DNA from 3 places in the Streptomyces sp. NPDC002784 genome. Region 3 is predicted to be linked to each of the others. Evidence: riboswitches for the same ligand, from Rfam matches in the RefSeq annotation. Region 3 holds a riboswitch; each other region holds the start of a gene.
What was found. Region 3 has a riboswitch for cyclic di-AMP ahead of ACWD1Z_RS02840 (NlpC/P60 family protein). Riboswitches for the same ligand answer to the same signal wherever they lie in the genome.
Positions count from the first base shown of each region.

Region 1: it holds a riboswitch for cyclic di-AMP, as region 3 does, so the genes downstream of both, ACWD1Z_RS09260 (C40 family peptidase) here and ACWD1Z_RS02840 (NlpC/P60 family protein) in region 3, are expected to answer to the same signal.
Region 2: it holds a riboswitch for cyclic di-AMP, as region 3 does, so the genes downstream of both, ACWD1Z_RS04995 (LysM peptidoglycan-binding domain-containing M23 family metallopeptidase) here and ACWD1Z_RS02840 (NlpC/P60 family protein) in region 3, are expected to answer to the same signal.

Region 1 is NZ_JBSFVD010000003.1:434,939-442,762, forward strand. It holds gene ureG (urease accessory protein UreG) at 1-536, opposite strand, end outside; gene ACWD1Z_RS09235 (urease accessory protein UreF) at 599-1,273, opposite strand; gene ACWD1Z_RS09240 (urease subunit alpha) at 1,273-2,994, opposite strand; gene ACWD1Z_RS09245 (urease subunit beta) at 2,987-3,298, opposite strand; gene ACWD1Z_RS09250 (urease subunit gamma) at 3,309-3,611, opposite strand; gene ACWD1Z_RS09255 (hypothetical protein) at 3,770-4,000, shown strand; cyclic di-AMP (ydaO/yuaA leader) riboswitch at 4,417-4,542, shown strand; gene ACWD1Z_RS09260 (C40 family peptidase) at 4,546-5,019, shown strand; gene ACWD1Z_RS09265 (ATP-binding protein) at 5,146-5,604, opposite strand; gene ACWD1Z_RS09270 (helix-turn-helix domain-containing protein) at 5,817-6,683, shown strand; gene ACWD1Z_RS09275 (DUF397 domain-containing protein) at 6,693-6,920, shown strand; gene ACWD1Z_RS09280 (8-amino-7-oxononanoate synthase) at 7,008-7,824, opposite strand, start outside.
Region 2 is NZ_JBSFVD010000002.1:73,225-81,048, forward strand. It holds gene ACWD1Z_RS04970 (MBL fold metallo-hydrolase) at 1-452, opposite strand, end outside; gene ACWD1Z_RS04975 (Glu/Leu/Phe/Val dehydrogenase dimerization domain-containing protein) at 603-1,781, shown strand; gene ACWD1Z_RS04980 (TetR family transcriptional regulator C-terminal domain-containing protein) at 2,428-3,048, shown strand; gene ACWD1Z_RS04985 (SIMPL domain-containing protein) at 3,058-3,846, opposite strand; gene ACWD1Z_RS04990 (SGNH/GDSL hydrolase family protein) at 3,970-4,755, opposite strand; gene ACWD1Z_RS04995 (LysM peptidoglycan-binding domain-containing M23 family metallopeptidase) at 4,975-5,931, opposite strand; cyclic di-AMP (ydaO/yuaA leader) riboswitch at 5,934-6,103, opposite strand; gene ACWD1Z_RS05000 (tyrosine-protein phosphatase) at 6,588-7,373, shown strand; gene ACWD1Z_RS05005 (DUF6126 family protein) at 7,383-7,505, opposite strand; gene ACWD1Z_RS05010 (helix-turn-helix domain-containing protein) at 7,502-7,824, opposite strand, start outside.
Region 3 is NZ_JBSFVD010000001.1:628,808-636,631, forward strand. It holds gene pcrA (DNA helicase PcrA) at 1-2,375, opposite strand, end outside; cyclic di-AMP (ydaO/yuaA leader) riboswitch at 2,727-2,880, shown strand; gene ACWD1Z_RS02840 (NlpC/P60 family protein) at 2,888-4,078, shown strand; gene ACWD1Z_RS02845 (tellurite resistance/C4-dicarboxylate transporter family protein) at 4,179-5,189, shown strand; gene ACWD1Z_RS02850 (hypothetical protein) at 5,167-5,520, opposite strand; gene ACWD1Z_RS02855 (NlpC/P60 family protein) at 5,992-7,056, shown strand; gene ACWD1Z_RS02860 (LuxR C-terminal-related transcriptional regulator) at 7,084-7,794, opposite strand; gene ACWD1Z_RS02865 (ATP-binding protein) at 7,791-7,824, opposite strand, start outside.

The DNA.
Region 1 (7,824 bases), on a different contig from region 3:
CCGACGTAGGGGGCGAGGTCGGTCTTGTTGACGACGAGCAGATCGGCGGTGGTCACCCCGGGGCCGCCCTTGCGCGGGATGTCGTCGCCGCCGGCCACGTCGATCACGAAGATCTGCGCGTCGACGAGCCCCTTGGAGAAGGTCGCCGTGAGATTGTCCCCGCCGGACTCCACGAGGATGAGCTGCAGCGGCCCGGCCTCGTCCTCCAGGTCCTCGACGGCTTCGAGGTTGGCGGAGATGTCGTCCCGGATGGCGGTGTGCGGACAGGCGCCGGTCTCCACGGCGGTGATCCGCTCCGGCGGCAGCACGGCCTCCCGCAGCAGGAACTCGGCGTCCTCGCGGGTGTAGATGTCGTTGGTGACGACGGCGAGGGACAACTCGTCGCGCAGGGCCCGGCAGAGCGCTGCGACGGTGGCGGTCTTCCCGGACCCCACGGGCCCGCCGAGCCCGATGCGCAGGGCACGGCGGGAGCCGTCGGGGCGCCGGGCGTCGGCGCTGAGGGCGGCGGGCCCGTCGTGGGAGTGGTCGAGATGCATGTACGGCTCCTTCTCTGCCGGCCTGGTCCGTTCAGTTTGTCGGGCCGGCCTTGCGTGTGATCTCAGGACGCGAACAACCGCACCGCCCAGGAGGCGTGCACCTCCGCGCCGATCTCCAGCAGCGGTGAGGATGCGGCGGGCAGCGCGTCGACTCCCTCGTCGGCCACCGCCCGCGCGGCCTGTACCGCCTGGTCCACGACCCGGTCCAGCTCGGGAGCGAGCCGGGCCAGCACGGCCGTGGCCTCGAACGGATCGAGGCTCAGCAGCCGTACGGTCGCGGACGCGGGCCCGCTGACGCTCTCGTAGACGGCGCAGTACGCCGCGTCCACCGGTCCGAGCCCGGCCGCCCGGGCGGCGACCCCCAGCACCACCGGCTGGTGCGCCCCCTTGGGGAACGCCCGCGCCAGCGCGTCGAGTTCGTCGCAGGGCCAGACGGCCCGGGCGGCCCGCAGCAACTGCCGCCCCAGCTTCCGCGCGGCGGTCCGCAACGCGGGCGAGGGGGTGCGGGCGTCCGCGGCCGCGTCCAGCGACACCGCGTCCACCCCGAACGCGGCCGACGCGGCGAGGGCCGCGGCGACCCGCCCCGCCGTGTGCAACCGCCCGCGGCAGAAGTCCTCCAGAGTCCCGGCCCCGGTGATCCGTCCCGCCTTGACGGCGGCCTCGGCCCCGCCGGAGTGCGCGTGGCCTCCGGCGGGGAACCGTCCGTCGGCCAGGACGAGCAGCGCTGCCCTGGACATCAGAAGAGGAAGTAGCGCTGTGCCATGGGCAGTTCAGCGGCGGGAGCGGCCTCGACCAGCTCCCCGTCGATGTGCACGGCAAAGCTGTCGGGATCCACCCGCACGTCGGGCCGGGCGGAGTTCTCCCGCATGTCGGCCTTGGTGACCCCCCGGGTGGACTCGATCCCCACGAACCGCTTGCCGAGCCGCAGCCGCTCGGGCAGCCCGTCCTCGATCGCCGACGGGGCGACGAAGTTCAGGGAGTTGGCGGCCGGGCCGCGGCCGATCGCGCCGTACATGGGCCGCGGCAGGACCGGCTGCGGGGTGGGGATGGAGGCGTTGGCGTCGCCCATCTGCGCGTAGGCGATCTGCCCGCCCTTGATGACCAGGTGCGGCTTGACCCCGAAGAACGCCGGTTCCCACAGCACCAGGTCGGCGAGCTTCCCGGTCTCCACGGACCCGACCTGCCCGGCGATGCCCTGGGCCAGCGCCGGGTTGATCGTGTACTTGGCGACGTACCGCCGTACCCGGAGATTGTCCGCGCGCCCGTCCCCGGGCAGCGCTCCCCGCCGTCCCTTCATCACATGCGCGGTCTGCCAGGTCCGCATGACGACCTCGCCGACGCGTCCCATGGCCTGCGAGTCGGAGGAGATGATCGAGATGGCGCCGAGGTCGTGCAGGATGTCCTCGGCGCCGATGGTCGAGGGCCGGATGCGGGACTCGGCGAAGGCCAGGTCCTCCGGCACCGCGGGGTTCAGGTGGTGGCACACCATCAGCATGTCGAGGTGTTCCTCGGCGGTGTTGACGGTGAACGGCCGCGTCGGGTTGGTGGAGCTGGGCAGCACATGCGGCTCGGAGACCACGGTCATGATGTCCGGCGCGTGCCCGCCGCCCGCGCCCTCGGTGTGGTAGGCGTGGATGCCCCGGCCGCCGATGGCGGCGAGGGTGTCACCGACGAACCCGGCCTCGTTCAACGTGTCGGTGTGGATGGCGACCTGGATGCCGGTGCGGTCGGCGACGGTCAGCGAGGCGTCGATGACGGCGGGCGTGGAGCCCCAGTCCTCGTGCAGCTTCAGCCCCATCGCGCCGCCGCGGATCTGCGACAGCATCGCCTCGTGCGAGACGGTGTTGCCCTTGCCGAGGAAGCCGACGTTGAGGGGGTACTGCTCCATCGCCTCCAGCATCCGCGCCAGATGCCAGGGCCCCGGCGTCACGGTGGTCGCCTTGGAGCCCTCGGCCGGTCCGGTGCCGCCGCCGATCAGCGTGGTGATCCCCGCCGCCAGTGCCTCGTCGGCGATCTGCGGGCAGATGAAGTGGACGTGCGCGTCGATGGCGCCGGCCGTGAGGATCCGGCCGTTGCCCGCGATGATCTCGGTCTCGGGGCCGATGACGAGGTCGGGGTGGACCCCGTCCATGGTGTCGGGGTTGCCCGCCTTGCCGAGGCCGGTGATCCGCCCGTCGCGGATGCCGACGTCCGCCTTGACGATCCCCCAGTGGTCGATCACGACCGCGCCGGTGATCACCGTGTCCGGGGTGCCTTCCGCGCGCGTGGCACGTGACTGGCCCATGGACTCACGGATGACCTTGCCGCCTCCGAACACCGCCTCGTCACCGGAGAGTCCGGGGCCGCCGGAGCGGTCCTCCTCGATCTCTACCAGCAGATCGGTGTCGGCGAGCCGGATCCGGTCGCCGGTCGTCGGGCCGAACAGGTCGGCGTACGCGGCCCGGGAGATCTCAGGCATCGAGGGCACCTCCGGTCTCCCCGCGCAGCCCGGGCACGACGCGGGCGCCGGCCAGCGGGACGAGTTCGACGTCGACGGGGATGCCGGGCTCGAAGCGCACGGCGGTGCCGGCGGCGACGTTGAGGCGCTTGCCGCGGGCGGCGGCGCGGTCGAAGTCCAGGCCGGGGTTGGCCTCGGCGAAGTGGTAGTGGGAGCCGACCTGGACGGGCCGGTCGGCGGCGTTGAGCACGGTCAGCCGGGTGACCTCGCGGCCCTCGTTGAACACGACGGGCTCGTCCGCGAACAGGATCTCTCCGGGAATCATCGAAGCCCCCTCAGACGATCGGTTCGTGGACGGTGACGAGCTTGGTGCCGTCCGGGAAGGTCGCCTCGACCTGGACGTCGTGGATCATCTCCGCGATGCCGTCCATGACGTCGTCCCGGGTGAGCAGCTTGCGTCCGGAGGCCATCAGCTCGGCGACCGTACGGCCGTCCCGCGCGCCTTCGAGGATGTGCGAGGTGATGAGGGCGACCGCCTCGGGGTGGTTGAGCCTGAGCCCGCGGGCCCGGCGCTTCTCGGCCACGTCGGCCGCCACATGGATCAGCAGTCTCTCTTGCTCGTGCGGGGTCAGTTGCACAGCCCACCTCACAGTCCTCGCTCCGGACCGTGCGGGGCCCGGTTGCCGCAGCCACGGGCAAAGTGCCTGGTGGCGTGGAGGGAGGCTAGTTGGACCGGGTTTCGGGCACGTTAACCGAGCTGTGACCCGTCGGGGGTCCGAGAGCGCCGCCTCCGGAGCTGCCGGCCGGGCGGAAGCCGGTGGAGGGCGGCGAGCGATCTGGCGGCCCGGGCCGGGGAACTGACGCGCGTTCGGGCCCCGTCCAGGCGTTGGCCGCCAGGGCGACGCATCAGCGGGGCGAGAGCGGCGAGAGCGAGGCGCACGCCCCCACGCTGGCGCGCGCACCGCGGGTGCTGGACGGCGAGCGCCGCACGGCTCGGTTCACGCTGCCGCCCCGCTCGGAGAGTTGACGCAGGTGAGCCCGGTCCGGCCATTCGGCGATGGCGCCGAGGCGTCCGGACCGGAGTCGAAACGGACCAAAGGAGGTACCCCCTTTCGGCGTAGCCGTGTCTCCTGCCGTGGGCCCGTCAGGGTTGCGCAACGAGGCTAGGCCCTCACCCGAAAGAGACGTTCCGGTGCTGGTCCGGGCATCCTCCGTAGCCTCGACGCTGGTTCGAACGGAGCAGTGTCCACCCGAACGGGTGAGTGGTGAGTAACGCCACAAATCCCCGGTTCCATTGGGATTTTCGGACATCCGTGAGCCAAGATCCCTGACTGACGACAAGCCCCCGCCACCACGGCGGGGCGATCCGGGCGGACGCCGAGTCCTGCCGCCGCCCGGATGACCGGTCGACAGGAGTGGATCGGCAGGAGTGGAGGACCCGAGCACGACGGGTCGCCGGCACGGATGTCCGTGCCGAGCAGCCCTTGGGGTGAAGCCGCATCGCGGCCGGGCAACTTCGCCAGCCCGAATCCGACAGGTCATCCTTCACAGGCGGCTGACGAAGGGTTGCGCATGACTGCGCTCAATCGTGTCCCGTCGCTCATGGCCCGAGCCGGTACGGCCTCGGCTCTGACCATCGCCGCCGTGGGCGGTTCGATCGTGGCCCCGGGCCTCTCCGCCGAAGCGGCTGCGGCCACGCCGGCGACGAAGGCACTCCAGGTCGCGGCCTCCAAGAAGGGCTCCCCGTACAAGTACGGCGCCACGGGCCCGTACCGCTTCGACTGCTCCGGGCTGACGCTGTACTCGTTCAAGAAGGCGGGCAAGAAGCTGCCTCGTACGGCGGCCCAGCAGTACAACAAGACGCGCCACATCTCCGCCAAGAGCCGCAAGGCCGGCGACCTCGTGTTCTTCCACTCGGGGTCGAACGTCTACCACGTCGGCATCTACGCCGGGAAGGGGAAGCTCTGGCACGCCCCGAAGACCGGGGATGTGGTGAGGCTGCAGAAGATCTGGACCAAGAGCGTCTGGTACGGCCGGGTGAGCTGACCGGCCGCCCGAAGGGCGGCGGCGCCCCTGACACGCCGCCGCCCTGACGGGTGCCCGAGTGACCGCTGCGCGGAGCCGGACCGCTCCCGGGGCGGGTCAGCGCCGTACCGCCCGCGGGGGCGCCCGCTAGGGCTCCTGCTGACCGGCGGTGGTGACCGGCCGGGCCGGTACGGTCCAGGGAAGTTCGATGGAGACCGTCTTGCCGCCCTCACGGGTCGGCCTGACTCTGAGTCGGCCGCCGCACTCGGCGGTCAGCCAGCGGATGATGACCAGACCGCGGCCGTTGTCCTGCTGGACAGCGGCCGGCAGTCGTTTGGGGAACCGCGGGTGGCTGTCGGTGACCCCGATGCGCAGGTGTTCGTCGTGGCTCAGTTCAAGGTCCACCGTGAAGGTGGGTGACTGGCCGAGGGTGTGCTGTACGGCATTGGTGGCGAGTTCGGAGACGATGAGCCGGATGGTGTCGGCCACGTCCGTCCCTGCGGGCAGTCCCCATTCCTCGAGCGTGCTGACCACATAGCCGCGGGCCGCGGAGACCGAGGCGGGATCGCTCGGCAGAGTGACGGATGCTTCCAGATGGTCTGCCATGGCGGCGTCGTCCCTTTCCCACGGGACCGCAGTCCGACACGGAGCGGATGGTTCGAGTACGGTCCCGGACTGGTGCTTCCTCGCCAGACTGCCATTACCGCGCCGGTCACGGTGGCGATCCACCAAGATATGCATATATCTGTCGCTCGATGCGGTGAACTCTGCGACGCGAGAGCGTATTTGGGCGGCCCGGTTGGAGTAAGGAGTAGCGCATGCAACACGGTCCCGCGGTACGCCGCCGGAAGCTGGGCGCCGAACTGCGTGCGTTGCGCGCCGGTGCGGGGCTCACCAGCGGTGAGGCGGCGCGGCTGGTGGGCTGGCACCAGTCGAAGGTCAGCCGGATCGAGACCGGGGCCAGCGGGGTGAAACCGGCCGATGTGCGGTTACTGCTGGACGCCTACGCCGTCGCCGACTCCCAACTACGGGAGTTGCTGCTGGTATTGGCGGGCTCCGACGACGGCGCGGGCCGGCACCACTGGTGGCACGCCTACCGCGGGGTGCTGCCGCCGACCTACCGGGACTTCATCAGCCTGGAGTCCCAGGCGAGCGCGATGCGCACGCTGGAGACCTCCGTGGTGCCGGGGCTGCTCCAGACGCCCGAGTACGCCCGGGAGGTGACCCGGGCCGCGGTGGGCGGCCTGGACGAGACGGACGAGCGCCTCGACACGCTGGTCGAAGTGCGGCTGGCCCGCCAGGACGTGCTGCGCGGGGAGCCGCCGCTGGAGCTGAGCGCGGTGCTGGACGAGGCGGTGCTGCACCGGGAGATCGGCGGGCCCGGGGTGATGGCCCGGCAGCTGTGGCAGCTGGTGGAGGCGGGACGCCTGCCACAAGTGCGGCTGCAGGTGCTGCCGTTCACGGCCGGAGCGCACATCGGAGTCACCGGGCCTTTCGTTATTTTCTCATTTTCGCGCACTTCTGATCTGGACGTGGTTGTTCTCGACCACTTGACGAGTAGCCTCTACCTCGAACGGAAAGAAGACCTCCAGGCGTACACGGAGGCCTTCACCACCCTTCAGATCCACGCCCTTTCGCCCGAGGAATCGCTGGATTACATCGCCGGGCTAGCTGACGGCGCGTAAGGAGGCACCATGACCGCACTGCCTCGGAACGTACCTTCCAGTACCGAACTGCACGACGTGCAATGGCTGCGCAGCAGTTACAGCACGGGTGCGAACAACTGCGTGGAGACCGCTCGGCCGCTGACCGGCCCCTGGGCCGGACTGTTCGCCGTACGCGACTCCAAGGCCCCGGCCGGACCCGCGCTGCTCTTCTCCCCCGAGAGCTGGGCGGACTTCACGGCCGCGATCCGGTCCTGACAGTTGCGATCAGGTTCCGAGCAAGTTCCGAGCAAGTTCTGATCAGCATCCATCAGTTCCACGGCGGCAGGGCCGTGTCACGCCGACTCATGGTCGTGTCTCGCCGATGACTCGTACAGCGCGTTCGATCTGACCGCCCGTGAGATCCGCACGGGCGGTCAGCCGCAGCCGTGAGATGCCGTCGGGCACGGAAGGAGGACGGAAACAGCCCACGGCCAGGCCCGCCGCCCGGCAGTCCGCCGCCCAGCGCAGCGCCCCCTCGGGGGACGGCGCGCGCACGGAGACGACCGCCGCGTCCGGACGCACCGCCTGATGGCCCGCGGCCGTCAGGCGGGCGTGCAGTTCGCTCGCCACCGCACGCGCCTGGGCCGCCCGCTCCGGCTCCCGGCGCAGCAGCCGCAGCGCCGCGAGGGCGGCACCGGTCGCGGCGGGGGCGAGTCCGGTGTCGAAGATGAACGTCCGGGCCGCGTTGACCAGGTGGTCGATGACCCGGGCCGGGCCGAGCACGGCGCCGCCCTGGCTGCCCAGGGACTTGGACAGCGTCACCGTGACCACCACGTCGTCGGCGCCGGCCAGCCCCGCCGCGTGCGGAGCGCCCCGGCCGCCGTCGCCGAGCACGCCCAGGCCGTGCGCGTCGTCCACGAGCAGGCCCGCCCCGTACTCCCGGCACGCCTCGGCGAGCCCGGCCAGCGGGGCCGCGTCGCCGTCGACCGAGAAGACCGTGTCGGAGACGGCGACCGCCGGCCCGTCGTGCGTCCGCAGCGCCTTGCGCACGGCGTCCGGTTCGGCGTGCGCGACCACCTGGGTCGTACCGCGGGCCAGCCGGCAGCCGTCGATCAGCGAGGCGTGGTTGCCCGCGTCGGACACGATCAGCGAGCCGTGCGGCCCGAGCGCGGTGACCGCG
Region 2 (7,824 bases), on a different contig from region 3:
TCGACCGGGCCGAGCGCGGCCAGCGGCAGTGGCGCCGGGTGCAGTCGCTTGGGCCCGGCGAAGGCGAACGGGGAGCAGCGCTCGCCCCAGACGGGGTCGAAGAGCACCCGGTGCCCGTCGATCTCCGCGAGCACGCTGGAGTGGCCCATCCAAGTGATGCGCAGACCGGTGGCGGGCGGGCACGCGAGGTCCGCGAGGGTGGTGGAGTGCACGGGCACGCTGCCGCGGGGGGATCTGCGCGGGCGCTCGTCCTTGGCGAAGAAGACCTTGGCGAACTCCAGCATCGAGCCGGAGGGCCGGGTCCGGGCGAGTCCGCCGGGGTTCTGGAAGACGCCGTCCTCGAAGTGGGGCGATCTGCGGATGCGCGCCAGGCGCTCGCCGCTCGGCTCCGCGCCGAAGGCCGCCGGCTCCAGCGCGCGGAGCACGGAGCTCAGGGAACGGAAACCGGTCACGGTACCTCCATGTGGAGTCGTCGAGGCATCCCATTATGGTCGGCCCCTCCGACAACGCCCCCGGCCCGGACCGTCCGAAGATCCGTTGAACACATTGACAGTGCGGACGACCGCTGAAGATACTGACTGATGATTCAGTAAGGAGACGTCATGTCCGCTCCCCTCCTGTCGCTGACCTGGACCGACGACATCACCGGCCGCCAGGGCTTTCTCGTGATCGACCGGCTGGTGCGGGGGGTGTGCAGCGGCGGTCTGCGGATGCGCGAGGGGTGCGCCCTCGACGAGATCACGGGGCTCGCCCGCGGCATGTCCATGAAGGAAGCACTGCACTACGACCCGGCCGGCCGTTACATCCCGCTCGGCGGAGCCAAGGGCGGCATCGACTGCGATCCGCGCGATCCGGCGGCGTACGGCCTGCTCGTGCGCTACCTGCGGGCCCTGCGGCCGTACGTCGAGTGCTTCTGGACCACCGGCGAGGATCTCGGGCTCAGCCAGGACCTGGTGGACCGGGCGGCGGCCGAGGCGGGCCTGGTGTCGTCCGTCCAGGCCGTGTATCCGCTGCTCGACGACGAGGCCGCCGCCCGGCGCCGGCTCGCGGACGCCTTCGCCGTGGAGGTCGACGGCATCGGGCTGGACGAACTGGTCGGCGGCTGCGGGGTGGCGGAGTCGGCGCTCACGGCTCTGGACCGGGCCGGGGTGCCCTACGCGGGCACGCGCGTGGCCGTGCAGGGGTTCGGCACCATGGGCGGGGCCACGGCCCGGTTCCTCACGCGCGCGGGGCTGACGGTGGTGGCCGTCGCCGACCTCAAGGGCACCGTCGCCAACCCGGCGGGCCTGGACGTCGAGGCGCTGCTCGCCGCGCGGGACGCGTACGGCACCGTGGACCGCGCCGCGTTGCGCCCGGGGGACCTTGAACTGCCGGGCGACGCCTGGCTGTCGGCGGACGCGGAGGTGCTGGTGCCGGCGGCCGTGTCGTACGCCGTCGACGCCGTGAACCAGGAGCGGATCACCGCCCGCTGGATCGTCGAGGCGGCCAATATGCCGGTGCTGCCGGAGGCCGAGGCGCTGCTCGCCGGCCGCGGGGTCACCGTGCTCCCCGACGTCGTGGTCAACTCCGGCACGAACGCCTGGTGGTGGTGGACCCTCTTCGGCGACATCGGCCCCGACGCGTCGGAGGCCCTCGCCCGCGTCCGCCGCTCGATGCGCACCCTGACCGAGCAGATACTGACCCGCGCCCAGACCGACGGCACAACCCCCCGCGCAGCAGCCCACGCCCTCGCCACGGCCCGGCTCCCCACCATCACAGACCGATATGGCCCCTACCGCTGAACCACCCACCGGCTCGCCCCAAGACGGCAGGTTGAGCGACGCGCACTGTCCTTGCCGCACGGTGACGGACCGGGTGGCGGGGGGGGCAGGGCGGCACGCACCGGGCTTGCCGCACCTCGGCGACGGTGCAGCGCACACCGGCTTACCCCACTCCGGCAGCCGGGCGGCGCGCACCGGGTTCGCCGCACGACGAGGGCCGGGCGGCGCCCACCGGCATGCCCCACACCGGCGACAGAGCAGCACACCCGGGCTCGCCACACCTCGGCGACGGTGCAGCGCACACCCACTTACCCCACTTCGGCAGCCGGGCGGCGCCACCGGCCTGCCCACTTCCGCGACGGGGCAGCACACACTGGCGTGGCTCACAGCACCGGGCAAGGCGGCACGCACCCCTTGCCGCGCCTCGGCGGACAAGGGCACCGTGCACCGGCGCACCGCACCTCGGCGGACAAGGCGGCCCGCACCAGCTTGTCGCACCTCAGCGGCCTAACGGCACATAAGCCGTCTGCTCCACCTCAGCCCGCCGGGCGGCACGCAAGCGGCGGTCTGCCGATCGCGGCGGCAGGGCCGCGCCCCCGGCTTGGCGTGCCTCGGCGGTGCGGCCCGCGGGCGGGCGGCCTGGGGGGCAAGGATTAGGGTGAGGCGCGTGGCGAGGGTTCGGTTGAGTGTGGCGGAGCGGCGTGAGGAGTTGCTGCGGGCCGCCGTCGAGCAGATCGAGGCGCGGGGCGTGGCGGCGGTGCGGATCGCCGACGTGGCGTCGGCGCTCGGCGTGAGCAACGCCCTGGTGCTGTACCACTTCTCCAGCAAGGAGAAGCTGGTCGCCGCCGCCTTCGCCCACGCGGCCGAGGACGACCTGGCCCAGTTGCGCAAGCTGCTCGGGCGCCGGACGACCGCGCTGCGCCGGCTGCGCGCGGCGGTGCGCTGGTACGCGCCCACCGGCCAGGCCAAGGGCTGGCGGCTGTGGATCGAGGGCTGGGCCGCGGCGCTGCGCGAACCCGCGCTGCGCGAGGTCACCCAGGCCCTCGACACGCAGTGGAAGGCGGCCCTCGCCGAGGTCATCGCCGAAGGGGTGGCCGCGGGCGAGTTCCGCTGCCCCGACCCGGCCGGCGCGGCCCTGCGCCTGACGGCCCTGCTCGACGGGCTCGCCGTCCAGCTGACGTCCTACCCGGGCGCGCTGTCCCGCGCGCGTGCGCAGGAGTGGGCCGACGAGGCGCTGGCCCGGGAACTCGGTGTGGGGCTGGAGGCGTTGACCGCGGCGGCGCGGTGAGCCCCGGAATCAGTCCAGCTCGTAGACGGCCGTGACCCGCACGTCGTCCTGGATCTCGCCGGGCGCGATCGGCACGCCCACCCCGCTCCCGGCCACGTCGGCGGGGGCCGGGACCGGGGAGGGCCCGCCCGACACGCCCTCGGTGAGCGAGACCAGCCGTCCCAGGTCCCGTCCGCTGAGCCGGGCGTACTGGAGCGCCTTGGCGTGCGCGTCCTTGTGCGCGGCCGCACGCGCGCGTGCCCGCAGTTCGGTGCGGTCGGCGACGTCGAAGACGACCCCGTGGATACGGCCCGCGTCACCGGTGGCGTCCGTGACGGACTGCAGGATCAGGCCGGTCCGCGCAACCATGCGGATCTTCAGGGAGAAGTTCTGCGCGGCCTGATACCCCGTCAGCGTGGAGTTGCCGTCCTGGTACTTGTACACGGGCGTCAGGGACAGCCCCTCGGTACGCACGTCCTGCTCGGCCACCCCGCGCTCGCGCACCGCGTTCAGCAGGGCGTTCGCGGCCTTGCTCTGGGCGTCCTGGGCGGCCTGCGCGGTCTTGCCGACGGCCTCGACACCGACGCTGACGATGGCCAGATCGGGAACGGCGGTCGCGGAGCCGACCCCGGTCACCGTGATGGTCGACGAGACCGGCGCGCTGCGCACGGCCGAGGCGGCGGGGCCGGCCGGAGCCGTCACCGAAAGAGCAGCGGGGCTCGCCAGCGCGGTCGCCGGAGCGGCCGCGAGGAGCGGCAGACCGAGGGCGAGGAGGGCAACGGCAAGCGTGGCGGTGGGACGGGGCAGCGGTACGGTCATGGCCGACCTTCCGGGCGTGGGGACGGGACGGGCCCATCCCAGCACCGGGGTCCGCACGCGCGCGTGCACCACTCCCCCGCCGTCACCTCACTGGTCGAGCCCGCCCCGGCCCCGGCGCCTGGCTCAGACGGCCGTCTCGATCCACATCCTGATGTCGCCCGGCGACAGACTGCCCTTGGCGGTCACATGGTCGCCCGACGACTCCCCGCGCAGCCGCCGCCCGAACCACGGCACCAGGTATTCGCGTGCCCACTGCACATCGTCGCGCCGGATCTCGAGGGTCCCGCGCGGCGGCAGCGGCGGCCAGGGCTGGTCCGGGTCGGCCGGTACCTCCAGACCGAGGACCTGTCCCGCGCGCAGCGCCACCCGCGTGTGTCCCTCGGGCGACAGATGCAGCCGGTCGGTGTCCCAGGCGCGCCGGTCCTGCACGGTCTTGAGGGACCACAGGTCCAGCACCGGGCAGCCGTACCGGTCGGCGATGGCCCGGACATGGAGGTTGTACGTGGCGATCTTGCCGCGCAGATGCTTCAGCACCGGCACGCCACGGGTGTCGAAGCCGGTGGTCACCATGACGGTCCCGGCGGCCTCGGTGAGCCGGGCCACGGCCCGCTCGAACCGCTCGGCGACCTCGTCGGGGTCGGTGCCGGGCCGGATGATGTCGTTGCCGCCGGCGCAGAACGAGACCAGGTCCGGGGCGAGTTCGAGCGCCCTGGGAAGCTGGTCGGCCACGATCTGGTCCAGCAGCTTCCCGCGTACGGCCAGGTTCGTGTAGCGGAAGTCCCCCTCGGGGCGGCGGTCCGCGAGCAGTACCGCGAACCGGTCGGCCCAGCCGACGAACGCCCCGTCCGGGCCGGGATCTCCCACGCCCTCGGTGAAGCTGTCCCCCAGCGCCACGTACGACCCGATCACTGCTCTGTTGTCACTCTTCGAATCGTCTGCCACATCGGGTCATGATTCACCTTCGAATGTGACCTACGCGACCGTAGGCAGGGGTTGACGGCCGGTGAGATACCCCACTCTTCAAGGCTTGGCCAATTCCGGAATAAAAACACCGAAGGCCGGACCCGGGGATCTGGGGTCCGGCCTTCGGCGGCGTGTCAGGCAGGTGGTTCCTCGGCGGCGCGTCCGTCAGACGGAGACGCCCTTCGCGCGGAGGTAGGCGACCGGGTCGACGTCCGAGCCGTAGTCCGGCGTGGTGCGGATCTCGAAGTGCAGGTGTGGGCCGGTCGAGTTGCCGGTCGAGCCGGAGAGACCGACCTGCTGGCCCGCCGTCACCGACTGGCCGCTGGAGACGGACAGCGAGGACAGGTGGGCGTACTGCGCGTAGTGGCCGTCGGCGAGCTGGATGACGACCTGGTTGCCGTACGCGCCGGCCCAGCCGGCCGAGACGACGGTGCCCGCGCCCACGGCCTTCAGGGAGGTACCGGTCGGCACGACGAAGTCGACGCCGGTGTGGTAGCCGCTGGACCACATGCTGCCCGCGACCTTGTAGGCGGTGCCGACCCCGGCACCGGAGACCGGGGAGCTGAAGCCGCCGGCGGAGCTCTGCGCGGCCTGCGCGGTGGGGGCCGCCTCGGACTCCGAAGCCTGCGAGGACTCCGCGGCCTCGGAGGACTTGGCGGAGCCCGACGAGGAGGACTCGGCGGACGAGGACTTCGCGGAGGACTTGGCGGCCGGCTTCTCGGCGGTGTCCGTCGTGGCGGCTCTCTTGCCGATCGACAGCTTCAGGCCGGGGTGGATCAGCGCCGGGTCGTCGCCGACGGCCTCACGGTTGTCGGCGTAGAGCCTCTCCCAGCCACCGCTGACGTGCTGCTCGTTCGCGATCTTCGAAAGGTAGTCCCCCGAGCGCACCGTGTACGTCGTGGCGGTGGCCTTCTTCGCGGTGGCCTTCTTCTCGGCCGCCTTCTTGTCCGCGGTCTGGACCGACTGAACGGCCTTTTCCGGAACGGACTGCGACGGGGCCGCGTGGGCGCCGGTGGCCCCCAGGAGCGGGAGGGCGAGTGCGGCGCCACCGGTGCCGGCAACGGCGATCGAGCGAGTGAAGCGCAGGGCCTTGGGACGGCGGTGCTTACCCTTCGCGGGCATGGCGATTTCCTCTCCGGCGCCTACGAGGTGAGCTGTCGGGTGCGGACTGGAGATGTCCGGCCGCGCGCTGGGCGCGACTTGACCCCGAGCCTGTTCCGGGAACCGGACCAGGCGGTGGTGCCTGTGGGTCCCCCGCTCCTGCCGTGCACGGGTGAGTGGGTGCGGATTCCGAGCAGCGGCAGGATTAGGCGTTCCGCTCGGATTGGTGGCGAACGTAAGCGACCAAGACGCAAAGGGACAAGCAGAAGGTTCCGCATGAAGCCGTACCTCTTGATCCCCTGTGGGAATTCCTCGTCACTTTGCGTGCATTAAGCAGGGGCCGTTCCCGCAAACGCCCTTGAGAAACGGGTGAATTACGTGAACATGACGGGCGACGCTCGGTCACGGATATGACGCTGCTCACGTGACGCTGCTCCACACCCCTTTATTCCAGAGCGAGTTGGAAGGAAGGCTGCAATTCGGACAGAACACCCAGAAGCGGCGCGGGCGGAGAACCGTCACATCATGGTTGATGCGTGAACCCGCGATGAATCAGCAGGGTTTCCACGTTGTTCGCCCGTTTTGCCGCATTCAATGAGCGGCCGGTGTGCATGTCGTATCGTCAAGGCGTGTCCGCCGGCGACCCGAGTCGGCGGGATCCGGTGGGAGGAGCCCCAGTGACGCAGCAGGTCCCGTCGACCGAGCCCGAGCTGGCCGGAGTGCGCAACTTCCGTGACGTGGGCGGGCTGCCGACCACGGACGGACGGCGGGTGCGCTACGGCGTGCTGTTCCGCAGCGGCCACCTCGCGCACGCGACCGAGCAGGACACGGCGTTCCTCGACTCCCTCGGCCTGCACACGATCTTCGACTTCCGCAATGCGGCGGACCAGAAGCTGGAGGGCCCCGACGTCGAACTCACCGGTGTCCGGAATGTGAACCTCCCGCTGACGGACCCCGCGGACGGCGCCGAGTTCTGGAAGATGGTCCGCGACGGCGAGATCGAGCAGCTGCGGCAGATCCTCGACGACGGCAAGGCCGCGAACCGGATGATCGAGTCGTACCGCACGATCGTCAAGGAGCGCACCGCCGAGCACTCCCAGGTGCTGCGCTCCCTGGCCGAGGACAGCGTTCCGGCCCTGATGCACTGCGCGGCGGGCAAGGACCGGGCCGGACTGTCGATCGCGGTGACGCTGCTCGCCCTCGGCGTCGAGCGCGAGGCGATCCTCGCCGACTACCTGGAGTCCAACGCCAAGCACCGCCGCTACAAGGTGCAGCGCAACAACACCCACACCCCCGAGGTCATGGAGCTGCTCAGCCCGCTCTTCGACGCGCGCGCCGAGTACCTCACGGCGGCCTTCGACACCATCGAGGAGACCTGGGGCGACGTCGACACCTACCTGGAGCAGGGGCTCGGCATCACCCCGGAGATCCGGGAGCGGCTGCGGGAGCGGCTGCTCGACTGAGCCCGGCGGCTACTGCCCGGCCCCCAGCTCGAAGATCAGATAGACGAACGCGGCGAAGACATGGCCCACCGCCAGGTAGATGACCAGCCGGATCCACAGGGCGCGCGGGAACCTCTCCTCCATGTCGCTCATGGCGTCTCTCCGGGGGTCGGGCCCAGGCACAGGGCGGTCGTGGGGCTCTGCAGCAAGGTGTGGACGAACAGCAGCTCCACGCCGTCCCGGTCCAGGGCGGCGATGCGGTGCGGGGTGAGCGAGTCGAAGTGGGCGCTGTCGCCCGGGGCGAGCCGGTGCGTGGTGTCCCCGAGGCGCAGCCGGAGCCGCCCGGTGAGGACGTAGAGCCATTCCTCGCCGGGGTGCACCCGCACGATGTCGCCCTTGGAGCCGAAGGGGACGTGCAGCCGCAGCGCCTGCATCCCCCGGCCGGGCGCGCCCGCCTGCCGGTACGTCCAGC
Region 3 (7,824 bases):
CCGAGCCCGAACTGGTCGTGCGTGACCCGGTCCCCGACCGCCAGCGAGACGACCGGCTGCTCGGAGGTCCGCCGGGTGGCGAAGCCGGACGCGCCGGAGGCCGAGGAACGCGACCGGGACGACGACAGCGAGGCCGCCACACCCGACGCGGGCCCCGAGGACACCGGCGAGGTGGCACCGGTGCGCTTCCAGTCGACGTGCTGCGTCGGAATCTCCTCCAGGAAGCGGGAGGGCGGGTTGTACGAGGGCTGCCCCCACGCGCTGCGCATCGACGAGCGGGTCAGGTACAGCCTCTCCCGCGCGCGCGTGATGCCGACGTAGGCCAGGCGCCGCTCCTCCTCCAGCTCCTTGGTCTGGCCGAGGGCCCGCATGTGCGGGAAGACGCCGTCCTCCATGCCGGTGAGGAAGACGACCGGGAACTCCAGGCCCTTGGCGGTGTGCAGGGTCATCAGGGTGATGACGCCGGAGCCGTCCTCGTCCTCGTCGGGGATCTGGTCGGAGTCGGCGACGAGCGCGACCCGCTCCAGGAAGTCGGCGAGCGAGCCGGTCGCCTCGCCCTCGCCGGACTCCTGCTCGAACTCCAGGGCCACGGCGGCGAGTTCCTGGAGGTTCTCGATCCGGGTCTCGTCCTGCGGGTCGGTGGAGGCCTGCAACTCGGCGAGATAGCCGGTGCGTTCGAGCACCGCCTCCAGGACGGTCGCGGGCCCGGCGCCGGACTCGACGATCGTACGGAGCTCCTCCATCAGCGTGTTGAACCGCTTGACCGCGTTGGTGGAGCGCGCGGCCATGCCGTACGCCTCGTCCACGCGCTTGAGCGCCTGCGGGAAGCTGATCTTCTCGCGCTGGGAGAGGGCGTCGATCATCGCCTCGGCGCGGTCGCCGATGCCGCGCTTGGGGACGTTCAGGATGCGCCGCAGCGGGACCGAGTCCTCGGGGTTGGCGAGCACGCGCAGGTAGGCCAGGACGTCCCGGACCTCCTTGCGCTCGTAGAAGCGGACGCCGCCGACGACCTTGTAGGGCAGGCCGACGCGGATGAAGACCTCTTCGAAGACGCGGGACTGGGCGTTGGTGCGGTAGAAGACGGCGACGTCGCCGGCCTTCGCGTCGCCCGCGTCGGTGAGGCGGTCTATCTCGTCGGCGACGAACTGCGCCTCGTCGTGCTCGGTGTCGGCGACATAGCCGGTGATGCGCGCGCCCGCGCCCGCGTTGGTCCACAGATTCTTGGGGCGGCGGGATTCGTTGCGCTCGATGACGGCGTTGGCGGCGGTGAGGATCGTCTGGGTGGAGCGGTAGTTCTGCTCCAGCAGGATCGTCGTCGCGTCCGGGTAGTCCTCCTCGAACTGGAGGATGTTGCGGATGGTCGCGCCGCGGAAGGCGTAGATCGACTGGTCGGCGTCACCGACGACGCAGAGCTCGGCGGGCTTGAGGTCGTCCTCGGCGGGCGGTACGTCGACGGGGTGCTCGGCGGTGCCCACCAGCTCGCGCACGAGCGCGTACTGGGCGTGGTTGGTGTCCTGGTACTCGTCGACGAGGACGTGCCGGAAGCGGCGGCGGTAGTGCTCGGCGACGTCCGGGAAGGCGCGCAGCAGATGGACCGTCGTCATGATCAGGTCGTCGAAGTCCAGCGCGTTCGCCTCACGCAGGCGGGACTGGTAGAGCGCGTAGGCCTGGGCGAGGGTCTTCTCGAAGCCGTCGGATGCCTGGGCGGCGAAGTCCTCCTCGTCGATCAGCTCGTTCTTCAGGTTCGAGATCTTGGCGCTGAAGGACTTCGGCGGGAAGCGCTTGGGGTCGAGGTCCAGGTCACGGCAGACCAGGGCCATCAGGCGCTTGGAGTCGGCGGCGTCGTAGATCGAGAAGGAGGAGGTGAAGCCGAGCTTCTTCGACTCGCGCCGCAGGATCCGCACGCACGCGCTGTGGAAGGTCATCACCCACATCGCGTTGGCCCGCGGGCCGACGAGCTGCTCCACGCGCTCCTTCATCTCGCCCGCGGCCTTGTTGGTGAAGGTGATCGCGAGGATCTGCCCGGGGTGCACGTCCCGCGCGGCGAGCAGATGGGCGATGCGGTGGGTGAGCACGCGCGTCTTGCCGGAGCCCGCGCCGGCCACGATGAGCAGGGGGGTGCCGGAGTGCACGACGGCCGCGCGCTGGTTCTCGTTCAGCCCTTCGATGAGCGCGGCCGCGTCGAGGGCCGGGCGCGGGGCGCCGTCGCGGTAGTAGGCGTCCCGGTCCGGGGGCACGTCGAACTTCCCGCCGAACAGATCGTCCGGAACCGGCTCCGGAGCGTGATCGTCCTCGGGCGGCGGCGGGGGTTCCTCGGCATGGGCCCGAGGGGCCTGGAGGTCCGCCAGGAAGCTGTCGTCAAAGAGGCTGCTCATCGCTCTCCGAGTCTAGGGCTCCCCACTGACAGCCCGCCGCCGCCCTGAGAACATCCCCCGAATCGGCGGCCGGGGATCGTCGCGTCGCGCCCGCCGGGCAGGGGGCCTTCACCCCCGTACACCTGCGGCGGAGACCTTGGTCACAGCATCGGACGGGAACCGGTCGGCGGACAGGTCGCCGCAGACCCGTCCAGATCGATCAGGTCCCCCGACGCCGGGACCCAAGGTCACGAAAATGTATCGGGCATATCACCCATCAACCTTCACAGGCGCCACACGAGTTGGCTACCGTGCCGCACAGGCCGTACGACCCCCACCGGCGAACCTCGCCGGGCCGCGCGGCCTCCGCCGAGTCCGCTGCCGCCTGGCAGCCGAGCCGGGGACCCACCGAACATTGGGGTGAATCGACCCGACTCCCGTACGGGACACGGTCGTAGGGCAACCCTTCCTAACCACCCGCCCGAACCCGACAGCTAACCCGGTAGGCGGACCATTGGAAGGAGTCGCCTCCCTTGGCGTCGCACCGCAAGTCGCGTCCCGCGGGTACGCGCGTAGCAGGCATACGGACCCCCGCCCTTGCCACGGCCGCCCTCACCTCCGTGGCCCTGCTGTCCCAGACGGCCAACGCCAACCCGGCCACGGACGACAAGCCGAGCCTCGAAGAGGTCGAGAAGAAGGTCGACGACCTCTACCGGCAGGCGGAGACGGCGACCGAGAAGTACAACGCCGCCAAGGAGCGGACCACCAAGCAGCGCAAGCAGGTCGACACCCTCCTCGACGACGTCGCCGAGCGCACCCAGAAGCTCAACGACGCGCGGGAGGAGCTCGGGTCCTTCGCCGCCGCGCAGTACCGCACCGGCGCCTCCGTCCCCGACACCGCGACCTTCCTGCTCGCCGACACCCCGCAGGACTACTTCGACCAGACCCAGCTGATGAGCCGGATGACCGGCCGCCAGAAGGAAGCGGTCGACGACTACATCACCGAGCAGTCGGCGACGATGAAGAAGCGCAAGGAGGCCACCGAGAGCCTCCGGACGCTGAACGAGTCGCAGACCGATCTGAAGACCGCCAAGTCCACGGTCCAGAAGAAGCTCGCCGACGCGCGGGAGCTGCTGTCGCAGCTGACGGCGGAGGAGAAGGCGCGGCTCGCCGCGATCGAGCGCAAGCGCCAGGAGGAGGCCGCGCGCAAGGCCGCCGAGCTGGCCGATCAGCAGGCGGCGGAGGAACAGCGCCGCGATGAGGCCGCGAAGGCGGCGGCCCAGCAGCAGAGCGGCTCCTCCTCCGGTTCGACGGAGACCTCCACCGGCAGCACCGGGTCCGAGGCCACCGCGGACTCCTCCTACGCCACGAAGGCCGAGAAGGCGATCGCCTTCGCCCGCGCGCAGATCGGCAAGCCGTACGTCTGGGGCGCCACGGGTCCCGACTCCTACGACTGCTCGGGGCTGACCCAGGCCGCCTGGAACGCGGCGGGCATCTCCCTGCCGCGCACCACGTACGACCAGGTCGACGCCGGCACGACGGTCTCCCTCGCCAACGCCCTCCCCGGCGACCTCGTCTTCTTCTACGACGACGTCACCCACGTGGGCATCTACATCGGCAACGGCATGATGATCCATGCCCCGAAGCCCGGCACGTACGTCCGCGAGGAGTCGGTCTACTACGACGGCGAGGGCTCGATCCACAGCGTGGTCCGGCCGGCCTGATCCGACGCGGCACGCGCGCGGGGGTGATTCGGCGCCCCGTTTGCCCGCCCACGCGCGCGTGCCCCCTCGCCGGCCGCGCCGCGCTCCTTAGCATCGGCGCATGTCCGGCTCCCTTGTGCTCCGCTCACTCAGCGCCTGGTGGGCGCTGCGTCCTCCGGCGGCCGGGGCGGCGGTGATGGCGACCGGCATCGTGTCGGTCGGCCTGCACCTCACCGGGCACGAGGTCCTCTCCCTGATCGCCCTGGCGGTGGGCTGCACGGCCTGGCTGGGCCTGGCCGGGGACTTCGTCGTACGGCTGCTGCGGCAGCCGCGGCGCTGGCGGGAGGAGGCCGGCACCCCCGCCGCGCTCACCGCCGTCGCGGCGACGGCCGTGCTCGGCACCCGTTTCTCCGCCGAGGGATGGCAGGTCCTGGCCGGGGCCCTGCTGGCGGCGGCCGCCCTGCTGTGGGCGGGCCTGCTCGGTGTCGTCGTGCGCCACTGGCACCGCGGTATGCCCGGCGCGGTGTTCCTGGGCTGCGTGGCCACGCAGGGCCTCGCCGTACTCGGCGCCACCCTCGCCGCGGCGGAGTCGGCGGCCTGGCTCGCGCACGCGGCGCTGGTGCTGTTCTGGCTCGGTCTCGTCCTCTACGCCGTCGCCCTGGCCTGCTTCGATCCACACCAGGTGGTGAAGGGCGCCGGGGACCAGTGGGTGGCGGGCGGCGCGATGGCCATCTCCGCGCTCGCCGGTTCCAGGCTGATCGCCGCCGACAGCGCGCGCCTGCACCTGTGGAACGACGATGCCGACGACGTCCTGCGCACGGTCACCGCCGGCGTGCTCGCGCTCGACCTGGCCTGGTACGCCGTGCTCCTCGTCTCCGAGGTGATCCGGCCGCGGCTGCGCTACGACGTCCGCCGCTGGGCGACCGTGTTCCCGCTGGGCATGACCGCGGCGGCGACCCTGTCGGTGGCCGCCGCGGTGGACGTCCCCTGGCTGGAGACCCCCGGGGAGGTCCTGCTGTGGATCGCGGTCGCGGCCTGGCTCGCCGTCGCCGCGGGGGCGGTGCGGGAGGAGCGGGCCTACGCCGCGTCCGCCGCCCAGGACGCCGGGCTCACGTCCACAGCACCGCGATGAAGACGTTCGCCGTGGTGAGCAGGCCCACCAGGCCGAACAGGCCCTTGTCCACCTTCTCGTCGTCCCGCTTCACATAGACGAGCCCGAGGATCACGATCAGCAGGGCCAGCTTCACGCCGATCTTGATGTTGTCGACGGTCTGGTCGTCCGCCTGGTTGAGCCCGACCAGGATCACCCCGGTGACCAGCATCGTCAGCGCGCCGTGCAGCATCGCCGGCACGAACCGGGCGGTGCCCTGGCCCATCGCCTTCAGCTGGGTGAGGAATCCGCCCAGCAGGGAGGCGATGCCGATGATGTGCAGGCCGACGAAGAGATGGATGAGTACGTCCATGAGGCCGGAGCCTAATCAGCGGCCTCCGCGACGCCTGACACCGGGCCTCCGGAACGCCCGGCACCGGCCCGCCTTCCCCACGCGGCGGAGCGTGCATATATGCGCGCCATAGCACCCCGCCGCCCCCACCCGCCTCGGAAACCCCCACTTCGGTCATCGCTCAGCGTGAAGGCGACCGCCCCACTCGCGGATCACGGTCACATGCGGTCACCCGGTGATCCGCCCATGGCAGTTCCGGACAAGACGTCACCCACCCGGCACACCCAGGTTTAGCGTCCTCCTCCAGGTGACCGGCTCCCCACCGCCGCCCGGGCCAGGGGCGGCAGCCGGACACCACCGCCGAGAAAGTCCGGCGGCGGACCGCTCCCCCTGTGCGGGCCGCCGCCGGACGCGTGCGGCCGTGCTCCGCTCCCCTGGCGGCGTGCGGGCCGGGCGGGTCACAGGAGTCGTGCGAAAGGACGTGCAGTCCCCATGGCAGCGCACCGCAAGCCCCGGCAGCGCTCGGCCGGCGGCACCACCGTCCGTACGGCCGCCACCGTCGCCCTCGCGGGCGCGGCGACCGCGACGGGCTTCGACGGCACCGGGCACGCCGAGCCCGTACGGACACCGGCGCAGGTCAAGGCGGAGGTGGACCGGCTGTACCGGGAGGCGGAGGCCGCCACCGACAAGTACAACGGCGCGAAGGAGAAGGCGGACGCGGCCGAGGCGCGGCTGAAGACGCTGCGGGACGAGGCCGCCCGCAGGACGGAGAAGCTCAACACGGCCCGGGACGCACTCGGTTCCATGGCCGCGGCGCAGTACCGCGACGGCGGTCTCGACCCCGCCGTACAGCTCGCCCTCACCGACGACCCCGAGCGGTATCTGGAGGGCGCCGAGTTCGTCGAGCGCGTCGGCACCCGGCAGGCCGCCTCCGTCGCCGACGTACGCAAACAGCTGCGCGCCATCGAGCGGTTGCGCGGGGCCGCGCGGGTCGAACTGGCCTCGCTCACCTCACGCCAGGCGGAGCTGAAGCGGCACAAGAAGACGATCACCGGGAAGCTGGACGCCGCCGAGCGGCTGCTGTCCCGGCTGTCGGCCGAGGAGCGCGCGGAGCCGGGCGAGGACACGGGCGAGCGCGCCACCCGCTCCGCGCCGGACCCGCGCACCCCCCTCGCGGCCCCCGGGGCGGCCACCGGCCAGGCGCCCGACTCCCGTGCGGCGGACGCCGTCGCCTACGCCTACCAGAAGCTCGGCAGCCCCTATGTGTGGGGCGCCACCGGCCCGAACGCCTTCGACTGCTCGGGACTGACCCAGGCCGCCTACCGCGCCGCGGGAGTCTCGCTGCCCCGCACCACCTACGCCCAGATCGACGCCGGCCGCCGGGTCTCCCGCGCCGAACTCCTCCCGGGCGACCTGGTGTTCTTCTACTCCGGCATCACCCATGTCGGCATCTACGTCGGCAACGGCCAGATGATCCACGCCCCGAACCCGTCCGCTCCGGTCCGGGTGGCGCCGATCACCGAGATGCCGTTCGCCGGGGCGACCCGGGTCGTGTGAGGCGGGGTGTGTGAGGCGGATCCGGGCTCACACCAGCCGTCGGGCCGTCGCCCACCGGGTCAGCTCGTGCCGGTTGGAGAGCTGGAGCTTGCGCAGCACCGCCGAGACATGGGACTCGACCGTCTTCACCGAGATGAACAGCTGCTTGGCGATCTCCTTGTACGCGTAACCCCGGGCGATGAGCCGCAGCACCTCACGCTCGCGCTGAGTGAGCCGGTCCAGGTCCTCGTCGATCGGAGGGGCGTCGGTGGAGGCGAAGGCGTCGAGGACGAAGCCGGCCAGCCGCGGCGAGAAGACCGCGTCGCCCTCCTGCACCCGGAAGATCGAGTCGACCAGGTCGGTGCCGGTGATCGTCTTGGTCACATAGCCCCGCGCACCGCCCCGGATCACCCCGATGACATCCTCCGCGGCATCCGAGACGGACAGCGCCAGGAAGCGGACGGGCTCCGCCGCGTCGGCCATCAACGGGGCGCAGCGGCGCAGTACTTCGACACCGCCGCCGCCCGGCAGGTGCACATCGAGGAGGACGACCTCGGGGCGGGTCGCGGTGATCACCGTGACCGCCTGGTCGACGTCCGCCGCCTCGCCGACGACCTCGACGCCGGTCTGCTCGGTCTGGCCGATCTCGGCCTGGACCCCCGTACGGAACATCCGGTGGTCGTCGACGAGGACCACACGCACCCGGCGCTCACCCGCGCTGCCGGTGGCCTCCGCCGTACCGCTTGCCTCGTCGCTCATGACGTCTTCTCCGCCCTCTCCATCTCCAGT